DNA from 2 places in the Nocardioides secundeburneus genome. Region 1 is predicted to be linked to the other one. Evidence: predicted binding sites of a transcription regulator. Region 1 holds the regulator's gene; the other holds the start of a gene.
What was found. The regulator LexA, encoded in region 1, represses DNA repair genes until DNA is damaged. The targets are predictions, from matches to a motif close to TCGAACANNTGTTCGA.
Positions count from the first base shown of each region.

Region 2: ABFT23_RS06955 (LysM peptidoglycan-binding domain-containing protein) is a predicted target of LexA. The motif match lies at 6,124-6,139, and genes of this name have one in related genera.

Region 1 covers NZ_JBDUUE010000009.1:33,200-41,192, forward strand. The annotation lists gene ABFT23_RS21675 (alkaline phosphatase family protein) at 1-1,246, opposite strand, end outside; gene ABFT23_RS21680 (alkaline phosphatase D family protein) at 1,246-3,018, opposite strand; gene lexA (transcriptional repressor LexA) at 3,162-3,911, shown strand; gene ABFT23_RS21690 (SDR family oxidoreductase) at 3,919-4,740, opposite strand; gene ABFT23_RS21695 (penicillin acylase family protein) at 4,809-7,244, shown strand; gene ABFT23_RS21700 (hypothetical protein) at 7,355-7,636, shown strand; gene ABFT23_RS21705 (hypothetical protein) at 7,645-7,993, opposite strand, start outside.
Region 2 covers NZ_JBDUUE010000002.1:390,775-398,767, forward strand. The annotation lists gene rph (ribonuclease PH) at 54-761, shown strand; gene rdgB (RdgB/HAM1 family non-canonical purine NTP pyrophosphatase) at 764-1,369, shown strand; gene ABFT23_RS06910 (hypothetical protein) at 1,385-2,251, opposite strand; tRNA gene ABFT23_RS06915 (tRNA-Leu) at 2,274-2,355, opposite strand; gene bcp (thioredoxin-dependent thiol peroxidase) at 2,400-2,876, opposite strand; gene ABFT23_RS06925 (energy-coupling factor ABC transporter permease) at 3,007-3,699, shown strand; gene ABFT23_RS06930 (PDGLE domain-containing protein) at 3,696-4,031, shown strand; gene cbiQ (cobalt ECF transporter T component CbiQ) at 4,036-4,698, shown strand; gene ABFT23_RS06940 (energy-coupling factor ABC transporter ATP-binding protein) at 4,695-5,483, shown strand; gene ABFT23_RS06945 (DUF3618 domain-containing protein) at 5,480-5,734, shown strand; gene ABFT23_RS06950 (GroES family chaperonin) at 5,750-6,073, shown strand; gene ABFT23_RS06955 (LysM peptidoglycan-binding domain-containing protein) at 6,269-6,580, shown strand; gene ABFT23_RS06960 (hypothetical protein) at 6,713-7,243, opposite strand; gene ABFT23_RS06965 (hypothetical protein) at 7,330-7,677, opposite strand; gene ABFT23_RS06970 (NupC/NupG family nucleoside CNT transporter) at 7,712-7,993, opposite strand, start outside.

The DNA.
Region 1 (7,993 bases):
CGACGTCGACGGTCTGGGCGACGAGGGGCGAGGCCGCACGCCGCTGCAGACGGGGGTGGCCGCCGGAGACGAAGAACGGGATGGGCCGGGTGGCCGGGTGCCCGTGGTTGCCCGGGAGGGGGTTGCTCGTCAACGGGTCCGGGTCGCTGAAGCGCCATCCGGCCCGGCAGAACGCGACGACGTCGCCGGCCTCGGGACCGAGTCGCAGCCACCTGGCCCGCCGGTCGTGGGCCGACAGCACGCCCGGCTGGCCCTGGGCGATGCGCACCATCCGCCGCACGGCCTCCGGACGGCGTGAGGTCGGCCCGGTCCAGTAGAGGAGGTCGGCGCCGCCGTTGTCGGCGATCTGCACGCGACCGCGCAGGAACGGGTCGTCGTCGATCGGCCCGGCGAGGCTCACGACCCGTTCGGGTCGCGACCAGTCCATCGAGTGGTCGGCGAGCACGATCAGCATCGAGTGCTGCCAGGTGCCGCGCGCCTTGAGCAGCTCGACGAACCGGCCGACGTAGGCGTCGGTCTTGGCCAGGGCCAGCCGGCGCAGCAGCTTGACGCCGCTCGGCCCGGTGAGGTCGGTGTGCCCGTAGCGGTCGATGTCGCCGAGGTTGACGAACATCAGGTGCGGGTCGACGTCCTCGACCATCGCCATCGCGGCGCTGATGGTGAACTCGTCGGGGGCGTGGCCCGAGACCGGGATGATCGGCGCCGGCTCCCAGCGCGCGGTCGCCCGCGCACCGAAGATGCCGTAGAGGTACTCCTTGCTGAGCACCGTGCCGGTGCGCAGCCCGCGACGGTTGAGCCGCTGGATGATCGTGTCGGCCCTGAGGTCGGCGGGCCGGTCGAGGTCGCGGACCTGCCGGGTCCTGCGGTCGTAGATCGCGTTGGCCGGCACGCCCGAACGGTCGGGGCGCACGCCGGTCATCATCATCACGTGGTTGGGGATCGTCTCCATGATCGGCATCGACTGCGCCTTGGCGAAGCGCTTGCCCGTGACCATGAGGTCGAACAGGTGCGGTGTCTGCGCCTCGCTGATCTCCTCCGGCAGGCAGCCGTCGACGACGAGCACGTAGACGCGCCGGCGCTCGCGGGCGGCCGCGGCCGGACCGGCGGCCGCGGCGAGTGCCGCCGTCGAGATCGCGACGCCGCCACCGGCCTTGAGCAGCGTGCGGCGCCCAGTGGTCAGCTCGGCCCGTCCGACGTCGAACGGCGTACGCTCGCCGGCGGCGTGCCGCTGTCCGCACCCGCACATCAGGACGCACCGCCGTCGACCGGACGGGCGTCGCCCGAGCTCCGGCCGGGCCTGTGCCGGTGCAGGGGCACGAAGGTCTCCTCGACCCGGTTCGACGCCGCGACCGTCAGGAACGAGCGGCTGTAGGTGATGGAGGTCTGCCGGTCGGCCCGGTCGCCGATGACGAACCAGTCCATCTGGGCGCGCTTGGCGTCGAGGTCGAGCACCGAGAAGCCGTGGTCGTCGAAGTTGAGGTACTTGATGTGGCGGTTGTTGGCCAGGATCGTCGCCTCGACGGCGGTGCTGGTCGTGTGGGCGGGCGTGCCGGTGATGTCCTTGAGGTTGTTCGAGGTCACCGACGTGCACACGAACTCGACGGCGCCCGCGCCGCTGAGCGGGTAGGTGCCGACGTCGTAGGGCACCTCGGCCGCCCAGCCGGAGTGGATGTCGCCGGTGACGAACAAAGCGTTCTGCACGTGGTGGTCCCTGATGTGAGCGAGGATCCGCTGCCGGTCGGCGGTGTAGCCGTCCCACTGGTCGACGTTGTAGGGCAGGCCGTCGTCGGGCAGCAGGCCGGTGACGTCGTTGATCGGGCCGATCAGGTCGGCGGGCAGCTGCGCGAACGTGACCGGCGAGATCATCACCGGGTTGCCGATCACCTTCCAGAACGCCTGCGGGCGGGTCAACGACTCCTTCAGCCAGCGCAGCTGGGCCGCACTGGTGATGGTGCGGCGGGGGTCGCTGACCCCGGCGTCGGCGGACGGGACGGGGGAGGGGAGCGCGGTCTCGACCGGTGCCGAGCGGTAGCTGCGCAGGTCGAGCATGCTGATCTCGGCCAGCCGTCCGAAGGTCAGGCGCCGGTAGAGGCGCGTGCCGTCTCCGAGACGGGCGCTGCCGCTCATGCGCACCGGCATCCACTCGTCGTAGGCGCGGTGGGCGCGGGCGCGACGGCGGTGGTAGTCGCCCTCGTCGGCCTGGTGGTTCTCAGCTCCGCCCTGCCACTGGTCGTTGGTGACCTCGTGGTCGTCCCACGTGACGATCCACGGGTACTTGGCGTGCAGGGCCTGCAGGTCGGGGTCGGTCTTGTACTGCGCGTGCCGTCGCCGGTAGTCGGAGAGGGAGACCATCTCGTGCCGCGGGTCGTGCGTGCGGATGTCGCGGTCGGTGCTGCCGTAGCCGTACTCGCCGGGGCCGTACTCGTAGAGGTAGTCGCCGAGGTGCAGGACGGCGTGCAGGTCGTCGCGCCGGGCGAGCCCGCGGTAGGCGGCGAACCAGCCGGCCTGCCAGTTGGTGCACGAGACCACCCCGAACCGCAGGTTGCGCGGGCGGGCGCCGGCGGCCGGTGCGGTGCGGAACCGGCCCGTCCGGCTGTGGGTGCCCCGGAAGCCGAAGCGGTAGTAGTACCACCGGGCCGGCTTCAGGCCGGCGACGTCGACCTTCACCGTGTGGTCGCGGGCGGCGCTGGTGACGACGGCGCCGCGGCGCTGGATGCGGCGGAAGTCCCGGCGCGTCGAGACCTCCCAGGTCACCGTCACCTGCGGGCCCCGGCCCGACCCCGGCCGGGCCGCCGCGGTCGGGGTCACGCGCGTCCAGATCACCACCTGGCGCGGCATCGGGTCGCCCGAGGCGACGCCGTGCGCGAAGTAGCGGCGTCCGGCCCGTCGGCGCGGGGACTCGGAGTCGTCGGCGGCGGCGCCGAGCGTGCCGGCCCCGCCGGCGAAAGTGGTCAGGGCGGCGCCGGCGGAGCCGGTCGCGATCACGGTGCGACGGCGCACCGGGAGCTCGGAGGTCACGCCGGGTCCAACGACGATCCCCGGCCGGGGGTACGGCCCCGACGCTCTGGTCGCCGGACGTTCACCTCCTCGTCGCGGACGGCGCCGACACGCCGTTCGAACACATGTTTGATCTCGGCCCTCTTTGGTGGGACAGTGCGGTCATGCCTCGCAGCCGCACGTCCGACGACTCCGCGAACCGCTCGGCGACCAAGGTGCACGAGCTTCCCGACGCTCCCGCCGACGCCACCGGGCTCACCCCGCGCCAGCAGCGCGTGCTGTCCACCATCAAGGACAGCATCGAGCAGCGCGGCTACCCGCCGAGCATGCGCGAGATCGGCGAGGCCGTCGGCCTCACCAGCACCTCGAGCGTCGCCCACCAGCTGCGGGTGCTCGAGCAGAAGGGCTTCCTCAAGCGCGACCCCAACCGGCCGCGGGCGCTCGAGGTCTTCCTGCCCGAGGTCATGGCCGCCCGGCGCTCGATCGGCTCGGCCGACGAGACCAGCTACGACGAGACCGGCATCGGCGACGTCGCCGTCCCCCCGGTCAACGTCCCGCTCCTGGGCCGGATCGCCGCCGGCGGACCCATCCTGGCCGAGGAGAACCTCGAGTCGGTGTTCCCGCTGCCGCAGCAGCTGGTCGGCGACGGCGCCCTGTTCCTCCTCGAGGTCTCCGGCGAGTCGATGATCGATGCCGCCATCTGCGACGGCGACTACGTCGTCGTCCGGCAGGAGCAGACGGCCGACAATGGCACCATCGTGGCCGCGATGATCGACGGCGAGGCCACGGTCAAGACCCTGCAGCGCAAGGACGGCAAGGTCTGGCTCCTGCCGCACAACCCGGCCTTCGAGCCCATCGACGGCACCCACGCCACCATCGTCGGCGTCGTCACGGCGGTGCTGCGCAAGCTCTAGGGCTCGATCAGCGCGGCGTCGAGCCCGGCGCGGTCCGGCGGCGACCCTGCTTCTCGAACAGGGCCATCGCCGGTGCGGCGAGCGAGGGCGCCAGGCTCGAGCCACGCATCAACCCGCCCCGCCAGGCCGGCACGGTGCGCAGCACGCGACGCGAGCCGAGCAGGCCGACGACGGCGTCCGCGATGTCCTCGGTGCCCAGCAGGCGTCCGCCCGACTGCACGAGGTGCCGTCCGCGGCCGTCGGCCATCGCCTCGACCATCGCGGTCGCGACGCCGTCGGGCAGCACCGCGTGCACGCCCACCCCCGACGGCGCCTCCAGCGCCGTCGACGAGGTGATCGAGACGACCGCGGCCTTGGTCGCGGCGTAGACTGACAGCCCGGGCACCGGGCCGAGGCCCGACAGCGACGCCACGTTGACCACCTGGCCGCCGCGCCCGGTCGCCTCGAACGCATCGAGCGCGGTCCGCATGCCCCACAGCACGCCGAGCACGTTGATCTCCACCAGCCCGCGCACCTGGTCGTCGGAGAGGTCGACCAGGTCGCCGTCGAAGCCGACGCCGGCGTTGTTCACCCACACGCCCAGCGGCGCGAGACCGGACGCCGCCGCGGCGACCTCGCGGTGCGCCGCCGGGTCGCGCACGTCCTGGACGACGCCGGTCGCGCCGATCTCCGAGGCCGTGGCCGCCACCGCGGCCGCGTCGACGTCGGTGACCACCACCCGGTGTCCGGTGGCCACGAGGCGCTCGGCGACGGCACGTCCGATGCCGCGCGCGGCGCCGGTGACGACGGCGCTGGTGGGCACGGACACGGTGGCGCTGCGGGACCCCATGCGGGCATGCTGCCGCACCGGGCCCGGCCGCGGGCGTAACCGTCGTCACAGTGCGGCGTTAGCCAGGCATGCGCCGTCCCGTTGCCGCGATCGCGACCAGCCTCCTGCTGCCGCTGCTGGTCGCCGTGCCCACCTCGCCCGCACCGGCGGCCCCCGCCGCCATCTCCGGCACCCCCGCCGCCGACCGGGCCGAGCCGGGCACCGCCGCGAAGCCGAAGCCACGCCGGCCGCGCTACGAGGCCCGCATCCGGTGGACGAAGCACGGCATCCCGCACATCACCGCGACGAACGTCGCCTCACTCGGCTTCGGCAGCGGCTACGCCGCGACCGAGGCCTCGGCCTGCACGTTGTTCGACACGATCGTCACCGGTCGCGGGCTCCGATCGCGGTGGTTCGGCCCGGGTGGCCGCTACGACGACCACGTGTCGATGAACGGCACCAACCTGCAGGTCGACACGCTCGTCACCGACCTGCGCAACCGGCGCGTCGTCGAGCGGCTGCTGGCGAGCGGGGCCGGCCCCGGTCGTGAGCCGCGTGCGCTGGTGCGCGGCTACGTCGCCGGCATCAACCGGTGGCTGCGCACCCGCAGGATCACCGACCCGGCGTGCCGAGGGGCGGGCTACCTGCGGCCCGACGTCACCACCCTCGACCTCTGGTACGGCGTCTACCTCGCGAACCTGCTCGCCTCGACCGGCGTGTTCGTCAAGGAGATCGCCGACGCCGACCCGCCGTCGCTCACCGAGCCCGGCCTGCCCGAGCTGCCGCTGCGGGCCTCGCAGGTCGACCGCGACGCGCTGCTGACGGCGCTCGGCAAGGACCCCGCCAGCCCGTTCGGCTCCAACGCCACGGCCGTCGGCGGAGCCGAGACCTCGACCCGGCGCGGCATGCTGCTCGGCAACCCGCACTTCCCGTGGCAGGGCCGCTACCGCTTCACCCAGCAGCACCTGACCATCCCGGGCCGCTACGACGTCGCCGGCGCCTCGCTCATCGGCTCGCCCGCCGTCAACATCGGCTGGAACTCCTCGGTCGCCTGGAGCCACACGGTCTCGACGGCCTACCGCTTCACGCCCTACGAGTACCGGCTGCTCGGCAGCCCGACCACCTACCTCACCGACGGCGGCCCGCGGCAGCTCGAGCACCGGTTCGTGACGATCAAGGTGAAGCGGCCCGACGGCTCCGTCGGCACCGTGCGGGAGGACCTCTGGCGCACCGACCAGGGCTACGTCGTCGACTCCCCGGCCACGCTGATGCCGTGGGGCGTGCTGAGCGTCTGGGCCATCCGCGACGCCAACGCCGAGCACCTGCGCACCATCGACACTTTCTGGGAGATGGGCAAGGCCTTGAGCGTCCGTGACCTCCTGCGCCGTCAGGACCGGGGCGGCGGCATGCCCTGGGTCAACACCACCGCCGCCGACCGGGCGGGCGACGTCCTCTACGCCGACCACTCCGTCGTCCCGCACGTGACCAACGCGATGAAGCGGCGGTGCCTGACGCCGGTCGGGCTCGTGCTCGACCAGGTCGCCGGACTGCCCGGTCTCGACGGCACCACCGCGTCCACGAGCTGCGCCTGGGGCCGCGACGCCGACGCGCAGCGTCCCGGCATCCTCGGGCCCCGCAACCTGCCCTCGACCGTGCGCCGCGACTGGGTGATGAACGCCAACGACTCGTACTGGCTGCCCAACCCGGCCCAGAGGCTCGAGGGTTTCTCGACGATCCTCGGCTGCGAGCGGTGCCAGCGCACGATGCGCACGCGCATGGTCAGCCAGTACGTCGTCGACCAGCTGAGGGGTGCTCGCCGGGAGACGCCGGCGTCCCTCGCCTCGCACCAGTACGCCAACCGGGTCCGCGCGGCCGAGGTGATGCGCGTCGGTGGCGACCTCGACCGGCTCTGCGCCGCCACGGGGGAGACCGAGGCCTGTGCCGTGCTGAGGCGGTGGGACGGTCGATCGGACACCACGTCCGTTGGAACCCACATCTTCGAGGAGTTCGTGAGCCGCGCCCCCGAGGACGCACTCTGGCGGGTGCCGTTCGACGCCGCCGACCCGCTCGGCACGCCGCGTGACCTCGACGAGACCAACCCCTCCGTCGTCGCCGCGATGCGCGCGGCCATCAGCTCCTTGCGCTCGCGCGGGGTCGCCTTCGACGCACCGTGGGGCTCGCTGCAGGTCGCGGGCGACCGTGGCGCCCCCGCCGTCCCGCTGGGCGGCGGGCTCGGCGACGCGGCCGGCAACGCCAACGCGCTCGCGTCCCGGACGCCGGTGCAGAACCGTCGGCGGTTCCGCCCGATCACCTACGGCTCGTCGCACATCCAGTCGATCGCGTTCGTGGGCCGGCGCGAGGTCTCGGCGCGCACCATCCTCACCTACAGCCAGGTCGAGAACCCCCGCTCGCGCTGGTCGTCCGACCAGACCCGGATGTTCGGCCGGGAGCAGTGGGTCAGCTTCCCCTGGACGGCGACGCAGGTCCGGCGCCAGCTCGTGCGGACCCAGCGCGTGCGCGGCTGAGGCCGGCGCGGTACCGGCGTGCGCGCCCGTCGGCCCCACCCCCCGGCGTGAACCGGAGGGCCGGGACCGGTTGCTAGACAGGGAGGACAGTCACTCCAGGAGGTCCTGCCATGTCGAAGCTCACCCTCGGTCTCGCCTTCGCGGCGGGCTACGTCGTCGGCGCCAAGGCCGGCCGCGAGCGCTACGAGCAGATCCGCAAGAGCGCCGCCAAGGTCGCGGAGAACCCGCGGGTCCAGTCCGCCACCGACGCCGCCAAGGAGAAGGCCGGTGAGGTCGCCGCCGTCGCCGCCGACGTCGCCCGGGAGAAGGCCGGCGAGGCCGTCGAGGCGGTCAAGGAGAAGGTGTCGAGCCAGCCCGAGCAGCCGGGTGGCCCCCTCAGCACCGCGCCCTGAGCGACCGCTCAGGCGGTCGGGCGGACGACGAGCACGACCCAGCCGTCACCCTCGCGGTGCAGCTCGACGGTGATGTCGGCCGGTGTGCCGTTGCCGGTCACGGCCACCGTCACGTCGGCGGTGTCGTCGACCACGGCCGCGCTGAGCACCCGGATGTCGGTGAAGACCGCTCCCGCGGGCCGGCCGGCCAGGCACGCGGCGAGGGGCGAGGGCACCACGGCGTCGGTGGCGACCAGGTCGCGGACCGGCGAGCAGTCGTCGTCGGCCACCGCTTGGATGACCGCGCGCGCGACGACGTCGGGCCCGATCGGCTCGGTGGTCGGCGCCGACGACGCGGACGACGCCGTCGACGAGGGG
Region 2 (7,993 bases), on a different contig from region 1:
GGCCAGGGTGGTCGTGCGTCGGGCCGAGCTGGCCACGCCCTAAGGTCGGTCGCATGAGCACACGCGAGGACGGCCGCGCCGACGACGAGCTGCGCCCGGTCACCATCACCCGGAACTGGCTCGACCACGCGGCGGGCTCGGTGCTCGTCGAGTTCGGCAAGACGCGCGTGCTGTGCGCGGCGTCGGCGTCCGAGGGCGTGCCGCGGTGGCGCAAGGGCTCCGGCCTCGGCTGGGTGACGGCCGAGTACTCGATGCTGCCGGCCTCCACCCACACCCGTTCCGACCGCGAGTCGGTCAAGGGCCGCATCGGCGGTCGCACCCACGAGATCAGCCGCCTCATCGGCCGCTCGCTGCGCGCCGTCATCGACTACGAGGCCATGGGCGAGAACACCATCCAGCTCGACTGCGACGTGCTCCAGGCCGACGGCGGCACCCGCACCGCGGCCATCACCGGCGCCTACGTCGCCCTCGTCGACGCCTGTGCCTCGCTGGGCGTCTCGGGCGCGCTCACCGGCTCGGTCGCCGCCGTCTCGGTCGGCATCATCGACGGCGCCCCGCGCCTCGACCTGCCCTACGTCGAGGACGTCCGCGCCGAGACCGACATGAACGTCGTGATGACCGGCGCCGGCTCCTACGTCGAGGTGCAGGGCACCGCCGAGGGCGCGGCCTTCGACCGCCGTGAGCTCGACGCGCTGCTCACCCTCGCCGAGAAGGGCTGCGCCGACCTGACCGAGCTGCAGCGGGTCGCGCTGGGAGCCTGAGCGTGCCCGACCTCCACCTGGCGTCGCGCAACGCCAAGAAGATCGCCGAGATGGAGCGCATCCTCGCCGAGCACGTGCCCGGCGTCCGGGTGCTCGGCCTCGACGACGTCGACGACTACCCCGAACCCGTCGAGGACGCCCCGACCTTCGAGGGCAACGCGCTGCTCAAGGCCCGCGCCGGCGCGGCGGCCACCGGTCTGCCGACCATCGCCGACGACAGCGGCCTGTGCGTCGACGCGCTCAACGGCATGCCCGGCGTCCTCTCGGCCCGCTGGTCGGGCCCGCCGAAGGACGACGCCCGCAACAACCGGCTGCTGCTCGACCAGCTCGCCGACGTCCCCGACGAGCGGCGCACGGCGCACTTCACGTGCGCGATCGCCGTCGTCCGCCCCGACGGTCGCGAGCACGTCGTCGAGGGGCGGATGCCCGGCACCGTGATCCGCGAGGTGCGCGGCGACGGCGGCTTCGGCTACGACGTGCTGTTCGTCGCCGACGCCCGCCCCGGGGTGACCACGGCCGAGCTCGACCGCGCCGAGAAGGACGCGATCAGCCACCGCGGGCTGGCGTTGCGGGCCCTCGCCCCCGACCTGCCGGGCCTGCTCGCCTGAGCCCGTCAGGACCCGCTACGACGTCCAGGTCCAGCTCGACAGCATCGCCTCGAAGTCGCTCTGGGAGACGTCGTCGTTCTCCTTCGGGAACGTGAGCCCGATGGAGTACTGCCGTCCGTCGTGCAGCACGAGGTAGCACAGCTGGGTGATCGCGATGCCGCCCGCGTTGGTGCGGCCGTCGATCGTGACGCCGATCGCGCGCTCGCCGTCGATGGTGGTGCCGTCGTTGTCGGTGATCGTCGGGTTGTCGGAGCTGGCGAGGTTGCGCTTCCAGAGGTTCTCGAGGTCGCCGGGCTCGTCGGCGGCGCCGGCGCTCAGGGCCTCGATGATCACGTTGCTCTGGGACAGCTCGAGCGACGAGCCGAGCACGATGATCGCGTCGACGTACTGGGCGTTGGGGATGTCGGCGGCCTCGGCGGTGACGTCGGCCCACCCGGTGGGGATGTCGAGCTGGTAGCCCTCGCCCACGAACGTGCCCTCCTGCGGGCCGGTCGGCTCGTCGGTCGGGTCGGAGGTGGGGTCGGAGGTGGGGTCGGAGGTCGGCTCACTCGCGGTCGGGTCGGACGACGGGTCGTCGGTCGGGCTGCCGGTCTCGCTGGTGCCCGCCTCGTCGGGGTCGTCGTCGCCGCCGGAGGTGACCACGATGGTGACGACGAACGCCGCCACGACCACGACCACGGCGAGCACGATGCCGATGATCAACCCGGTCTTCTTCCGCGGCGGCCGGTCGCCCGGGCCGCCGGAGGACCCGTACGGGCTGGGCGGGCCGTAGCCGCCGCCGCCGGACTGGGGGTAGGGCGTCAGGGGCTGCTGCGGGGGAGGCTGCGGCGGCCCGTAGGGGGTGCTGGGCGGAGGTGCGCCCCACGGGCTCTGGTCACTCACGCCCCAAGTATGGCGGTCAGGGTGCCGGAGAGGGGACTCGAACCCCTACGCCCTAGGGCACAGGTACCTAAAACCTGCGTGTCTGCCAGTTCCACCACTCCGGCTCGGGGCCATCATCCCAGCCCCGGTGGTCGAGCGGTTCGGGACCTCAGTCGAGCCCGAGGTCGCGCCGCAGCTTGGCGACGTGACCGGTGGCCTTCACGTTGTACTGCGCGACCTCGATCCGGCCGTCGCCGTCGACCACGAAGGTCGAGCGGATGACGCCCTCGACGACCTTGCCGTAGAGCTTCTTCTCCCCGAACGCGCCCCACTCGCGCAGCACGGCCTTCTTCGGGTCGGAGAGCAGGCGGATCGTCAGGCCGTCCTTCTCGCGGAACGTCGCGAGCTTCTCCGGCTTGTCGGGGGAGATGCCCACCACCTCGAGGCCGGCGGCGCGCAGCGAGTCGAGCGAGTCGCTGAAGTCGCAGGCCTGCTTGGTGCAGCCGGGCGTCATTGCGGCCGGGTAGAAGTAGACGACGACCCGCTGCCCGCCGGCGGTGAGGTCGGACAGCGACACCTGGGCTCCGGTGTCGTCGGTGAGGGTGAAGGCGGGGGCGGTGTCGCCGGGGGAGAGGCGGGTGCTCATCGGGGGCTCCTGTCCGGGGGCGGGGTCGGCAGTTCCGGGTGGGCAGTTGTTGCGACAGACTTGCAGGAACATACTGAGTCGGTCGGGCCCGTCCCGGCGCAGTCAACCTACTGAGCGCGAGGCCCGCCCCATGCACGTACCCGACGGATTCCTCGACGCACCGACGTCGATCGCGACCGGTGTCGTCGCCGTCGCCGCCGTCGGGGTGTCGCTGCGCAAGGCGCGCGCCGAGCTCGACGACCGCACGGCCCCGCTCGCCGGGCTCGTGGCAGCCTTCGTCTTCGCCACGCAGATGCTGAACTTCCCCGTCGCCGGGGGCACCAGCGGCCACCTCATGGGCGGCGCGATCGCCGCGGTGCTCGTCGGTCCCTGGACCGGGGTGCTCGCCACCAGCGTCGTGTTCATCGTGCAGGCGCTGCTGTTCGCCGACGGCGGCATCACCGCGCTCGGCACCAACATCGTGCTCATGGGCGTCACCACCGTCGCCGTCGGCTGGGGCGTCTTCCGGGCCCTGCAGGCGGTGCTGCCGAAGACGACGGCGATGGTGCCCGTCGCGGCCGGACTCGGCGCGTTCGTCAGCGTGCCGGTCGCCTCGCTCGTCTTCGTTAGCCTGTACGCCGTCGGCGGCACGGCCGACGTCCCGCTCGGCACGCTCACCGGCGCGATGGTCGGCGTCCACGTGCTCATCGGCATCGGCGAGGGCGTCATCACCTTCCTCGCGGTCGGCAGCGTGATCGCCGTCCGGCCCGACCTGGTGCACGGTGCGCGGCCGGTGCTCGCCGCACGCGAGCTCGAGGTCCGCACGGCGGGGGCGGGCGCATGAAGAACGTCTCCACCCGCGCCGTCGCCGTCGGCATCCTGCTCGTCTCGCTCGTGCTCGCCGGCGTCGTGAGCTTCTACGCCGCCAGCACCCCCGACGGCCTCACGAAGGTCTCCGAGGACCACGGCTTCGCCGACACCGAGACCGACCACGGCGCGGCCGACAGCCCCTTCGCCGGCTACGGCGCGAGCTTCGTCGACGACGACGACCGGCTCAGCGGCGGGTTCGCCGGCGTGGTCGGGGTACTCGTCGTCCTGGCTGCCGGCACCGGGCTGACCCTGGCCCTGCGCCGCCGTCCGACGCCGGACGACGCCCGCGAGACCCAGGACGCCTGACGTCGTGGGTGCCGCCCACGGCCACCAGCTGCACTGGCACGGTCACTCGCCGGTGCACCGCGCGCCCGCGCACCTCAAGGTGGTCGCGCTGGTGCTGTTCATGCTGGCCGTGGTCGCCACCCCGCTCGGCTGGTGGCTGAGCGGCTACGCCGTGGCCCTGCTCGGGGTCGTGCTGGTGAGCCGGGTGCCGCTCGGCTACCTCGCGCGCCGGATGGTCGTCGAGACGCCGTTCGTCGTCTTCGCGCTGCTGCTGCCGTTCATCGCCCACGGCCCCGACACCACGTTCCTCGGCCTCACGGTCAGCGAGTCCGGACTGCACGCCGGCGCCAAGCTGCTGGTCACCGTGACCCTCGGCGTCGTCGCCGGCCTGACCCTCGCCGCCACCACCACGGCGCAGGAGCTGCTGCGCGGTCTCACGCGGCTGCGCGTGCCCGACCTGCTCGTGCAGATCATGGGCTTCATGATCCGCTACCTCGAGGTGGTCACCGACGAGCTGCGACGCATGCGGATCGCCCGTGAGTCGCGGGGGTTCTCGGCCCGCAACCCCACGCACTGGCCGGTGCTGGCGCGCTCGTTCGGTGCCCTGTTCATCCGCTCGTTCGAGCGGGGCGAGCGCGTGCACCTCGCGATGCTGTCGCGCGGCTACACCGGGCGGCTGCCCGAGTGACCACGCCGGACCGGCCCGTGCCGCCCGGGGCGCCCGTGCTCGACGTCCGGGGCCTCGCCTACGCCTACCCCGACGGGCACCAGGCGCTGTTCGGCGTCGACCTGCAGGTGCACGCCGGCGAGCGGGTCGCGCTGCTCGGGCCCAACGGTGCCGGCAAGACGACCCTCGTGCTGCACCTCAACGGCATCCTCACCGCCGGGCGCGGCACCGTGTCGGTGAGCGGGCTGCCGGTCGGCAAGCAGCACCTCGCCGAGGTGCGCCGCCGGGTCGGCATCGTCTTCCAGGACCCCGACGACCAGCTCTTCATGGGCTCCGTGCGCGCCGACGTCGGGTTCGGCCCGGCCAATCTCGGCCTGCGCGGGCCGGCGCTCGAGGCCCGGGTCATGGCGGCGCTCGAGCAGGTCGGCATGGCCGAGCTCGCCGACCGGCCGCCGCACCACCTCTCGTTCGGTCAGCGACGCCGGGTCGCCGTGGCCACCGTGCTGGCGATGGAGCCGGAGGTGCTGGTGCTCGACGAGCCGACCTCCAACCTCGACCCCGCCTCGCGGCGCGAGCTCGCCGACATCCTGCGCTCGCTCGACGTCACGGTGCTCATGGTCACCCACGACCTGCCGTTCGCGCTCGAGCTGTGCCCGCGCTCGGTCGTGCTCGGCGACGGGCACGTGGTGGCTGACGGACGCACCTACGACGTGCTCACCGACGACGCCCTGATGCGGGCCCACCGGCTCGAGCTGCCCTGGGGCTTCGACCCGACCTCCATCCGGTCCGATACCCTGCCCCGGTGACCAACGAGCTGTCCGACCTCGAGCGCGAGATCGAGGAGACCCGCGAGCGACTGGCGGCCACGATCGACCAGCTGCTCCACCGGTCGAACCCCAAGACGATCGTCGGGCGCGAGGTGGCCGCCATCAAGGGCCACTACGTCGACGCCGAGACCGGCGAGCCGCGCACCGACAACATCCTCAAGACCGTGGGTGGCGTCGTCGGCACCGTCGTGGTGATCCTCGTGCTGCGCCGCCTGACCCGCACCGACTGAGCGGCAGGACGTCGCATGGCTGACAAGCAGCCGATCAAGATGCTGCACGACCGCGTCCTGTGCGAGGTCGACGCCGACGCCGGCGAGCGCCGCTCCAGCGGCGGCATCGTCATCCCGGCCACCGCGGCCATGGGCGCCCGTCGCCTCGCCTGGGCCCGCGTCGCCGCCGTCGGGCCGCACGCGCGCGCCGTCGAGGTGGGCGACCGCGTGCTGTTCGACCCCGACGACAAGGCCGAGGTCGAGGTCAACGGCGAGACCTACGTCGTCATGCGCGAGCGCGACGTGCACGCCGTGGCCGCCGACCGTCTCGGCGACGAGGCCGCCGGGCTCTACCTGTAGGTCGCCTCGCGCGCTCACCCGACCGTCCGGTCGGGCCGTCGGCGTCCCGTTAGAACAAATGTTCGCCTGAGGGTTGCGTCCGTTCGAACACCTGATCTAGTCTCGCTCATGTGTTCGAACTCCGCTGATTGTGTCGGGGGTAGCCCCTAGACCTGGTCCAGCGAAGAACGCACCACTTCCCCAGGAGGCATCACCATGAGCACCGTCCACCCCACCCACGTCCCGGTCTACCGTCTGACCCGACGCGGCCGCCTGGTGGTCTTCGTGCTCGCCTTCCTCGCCGTCATCGCCGTCGGTGTCGCCCTCGCGAGCGGCTCGATGGCCACCAGCGAGGCCGAGCAGACCACCACGATCGTCGTCGAGCCGGGCCAGACGCTGTGGAGCATCGCCTCCAGCGTCTCCGACGGCGACGACGTCCGCGACACCCTCGAGCACCTCGTCGACCTCAACGGTCTCGACACCAAGGTGCTCCAGGCCGGCCAGGAGCTCGAGGTCCCGGCCAGCTGAACCGCAGACTTCGCCCGTCGCCTCGACCCCGACGGGCGAACCCCACCGAGGGCTACCGGGCGCAGAGCTGAGGGAAGACAGCTCGCGCGCCCGGTAGCCCTTCCGGTGTTGTCGGGCCGCGCGAGGCGCGCGTCAGCCCAGCAGGTCCTGGAGATTCCCGACGTCGGTCGGGTCACCCCCGGCGGCCGAGACGGCCACGATGGCGAGCCCGGCCAGCACGCCCGCGACGACCAGCACGACGAACACCATCACGAGGTAGTCACGCCACGGCGTCCGGCCGGTCTGCAGCTGCACGTGCTCGCCGTGACGGGCCCGAGCGACCCGCGCGGCGCCCGCCGGTGAGCCGGCCCGCACGGTCGCCGTCCAGCCGCACGCGCAGGCGGCGTAGCGCGACCAGCGCCGGCCGTGCTGGGTGGCGACGCTCACCGAGCGCGGGTGGCGGTAGCGGGCCGCCGCCCGGGGGCGGAAGAACGCCGACGGAGCCTGCTTCGGGTGGGCCTCGAGCAGGTGATCGACCCGCTCGCGAGCGGCCTCGGCGAGCGCGACCGGCTCGCGGTCGGCCTCGGCCCGGCCCTGCCAGCCGCACGAGCACGAGCAGATCGTCGTGAACGTCGTGGCGGAGGCGGTCGCCTCGGTCACGCGGACGTCGTACTTCGTGCTCATGCGCTCACCTCGCCGTGGTTGGGCCGACCCTAGAACGGGGTGGCCGCGAGGTCACGCGTTTCGGTGAAACTCCCGGCGCCGCGGGCTCAGCGCGACGCGCGTCGTCCGCCGGGCGTCGACGGGGGCGACGTCGACGACGAGGCCGACGACGAGGGCTGCCGCGACGGTGGTGCCTGGGTGATGCCGAGCGCCCGGGTGATCCGGGCGACGAGGACGAGGGCGAGGAACAGGCAGGCGACGGCGCCGGCCCCGGCCAGGCCCAGGAAGCCCCAGGCGCGGTCGTCGCCGGACCGGGCGTCGCTGCCGAAGTCGATCGCGGCCCAGACCAGGTAGCCCCACGCGACCAGCGAGCCGGTGACGCCGAGGGCGAGCGCCAGGAGCACCGGTCGGAACCGTCGCTTCTGCCGCGCACCGGCGCGCTTTCCCTGGGCCACCACCTCATTGTTCCTGATGGCGGTCTGGGCCGGATCAGAACCCGACGACCACGCCCGCCACCGCGGCGTTGGCCAGGTTGGCCAGGCTGCCGGCCAGCAGGGCGCGCAGCCCGAGCCGCGCGATCTCGGCACGACGCTGCGGCACCAGGCTGCCGAGCGCCCCGATCTGGATCGCGATCGAGGAGAAGTTCGCGAAGCCGGCCAGCGCGAAGGTCACCACGGCCACCGTGACCGGCGAGACGTCGCCGACCTGCGGCCCGAAGTCGGCGTAGGCGACGAACTCGTTGAGCACGGTCTTCTGCCCGATCCACGACCC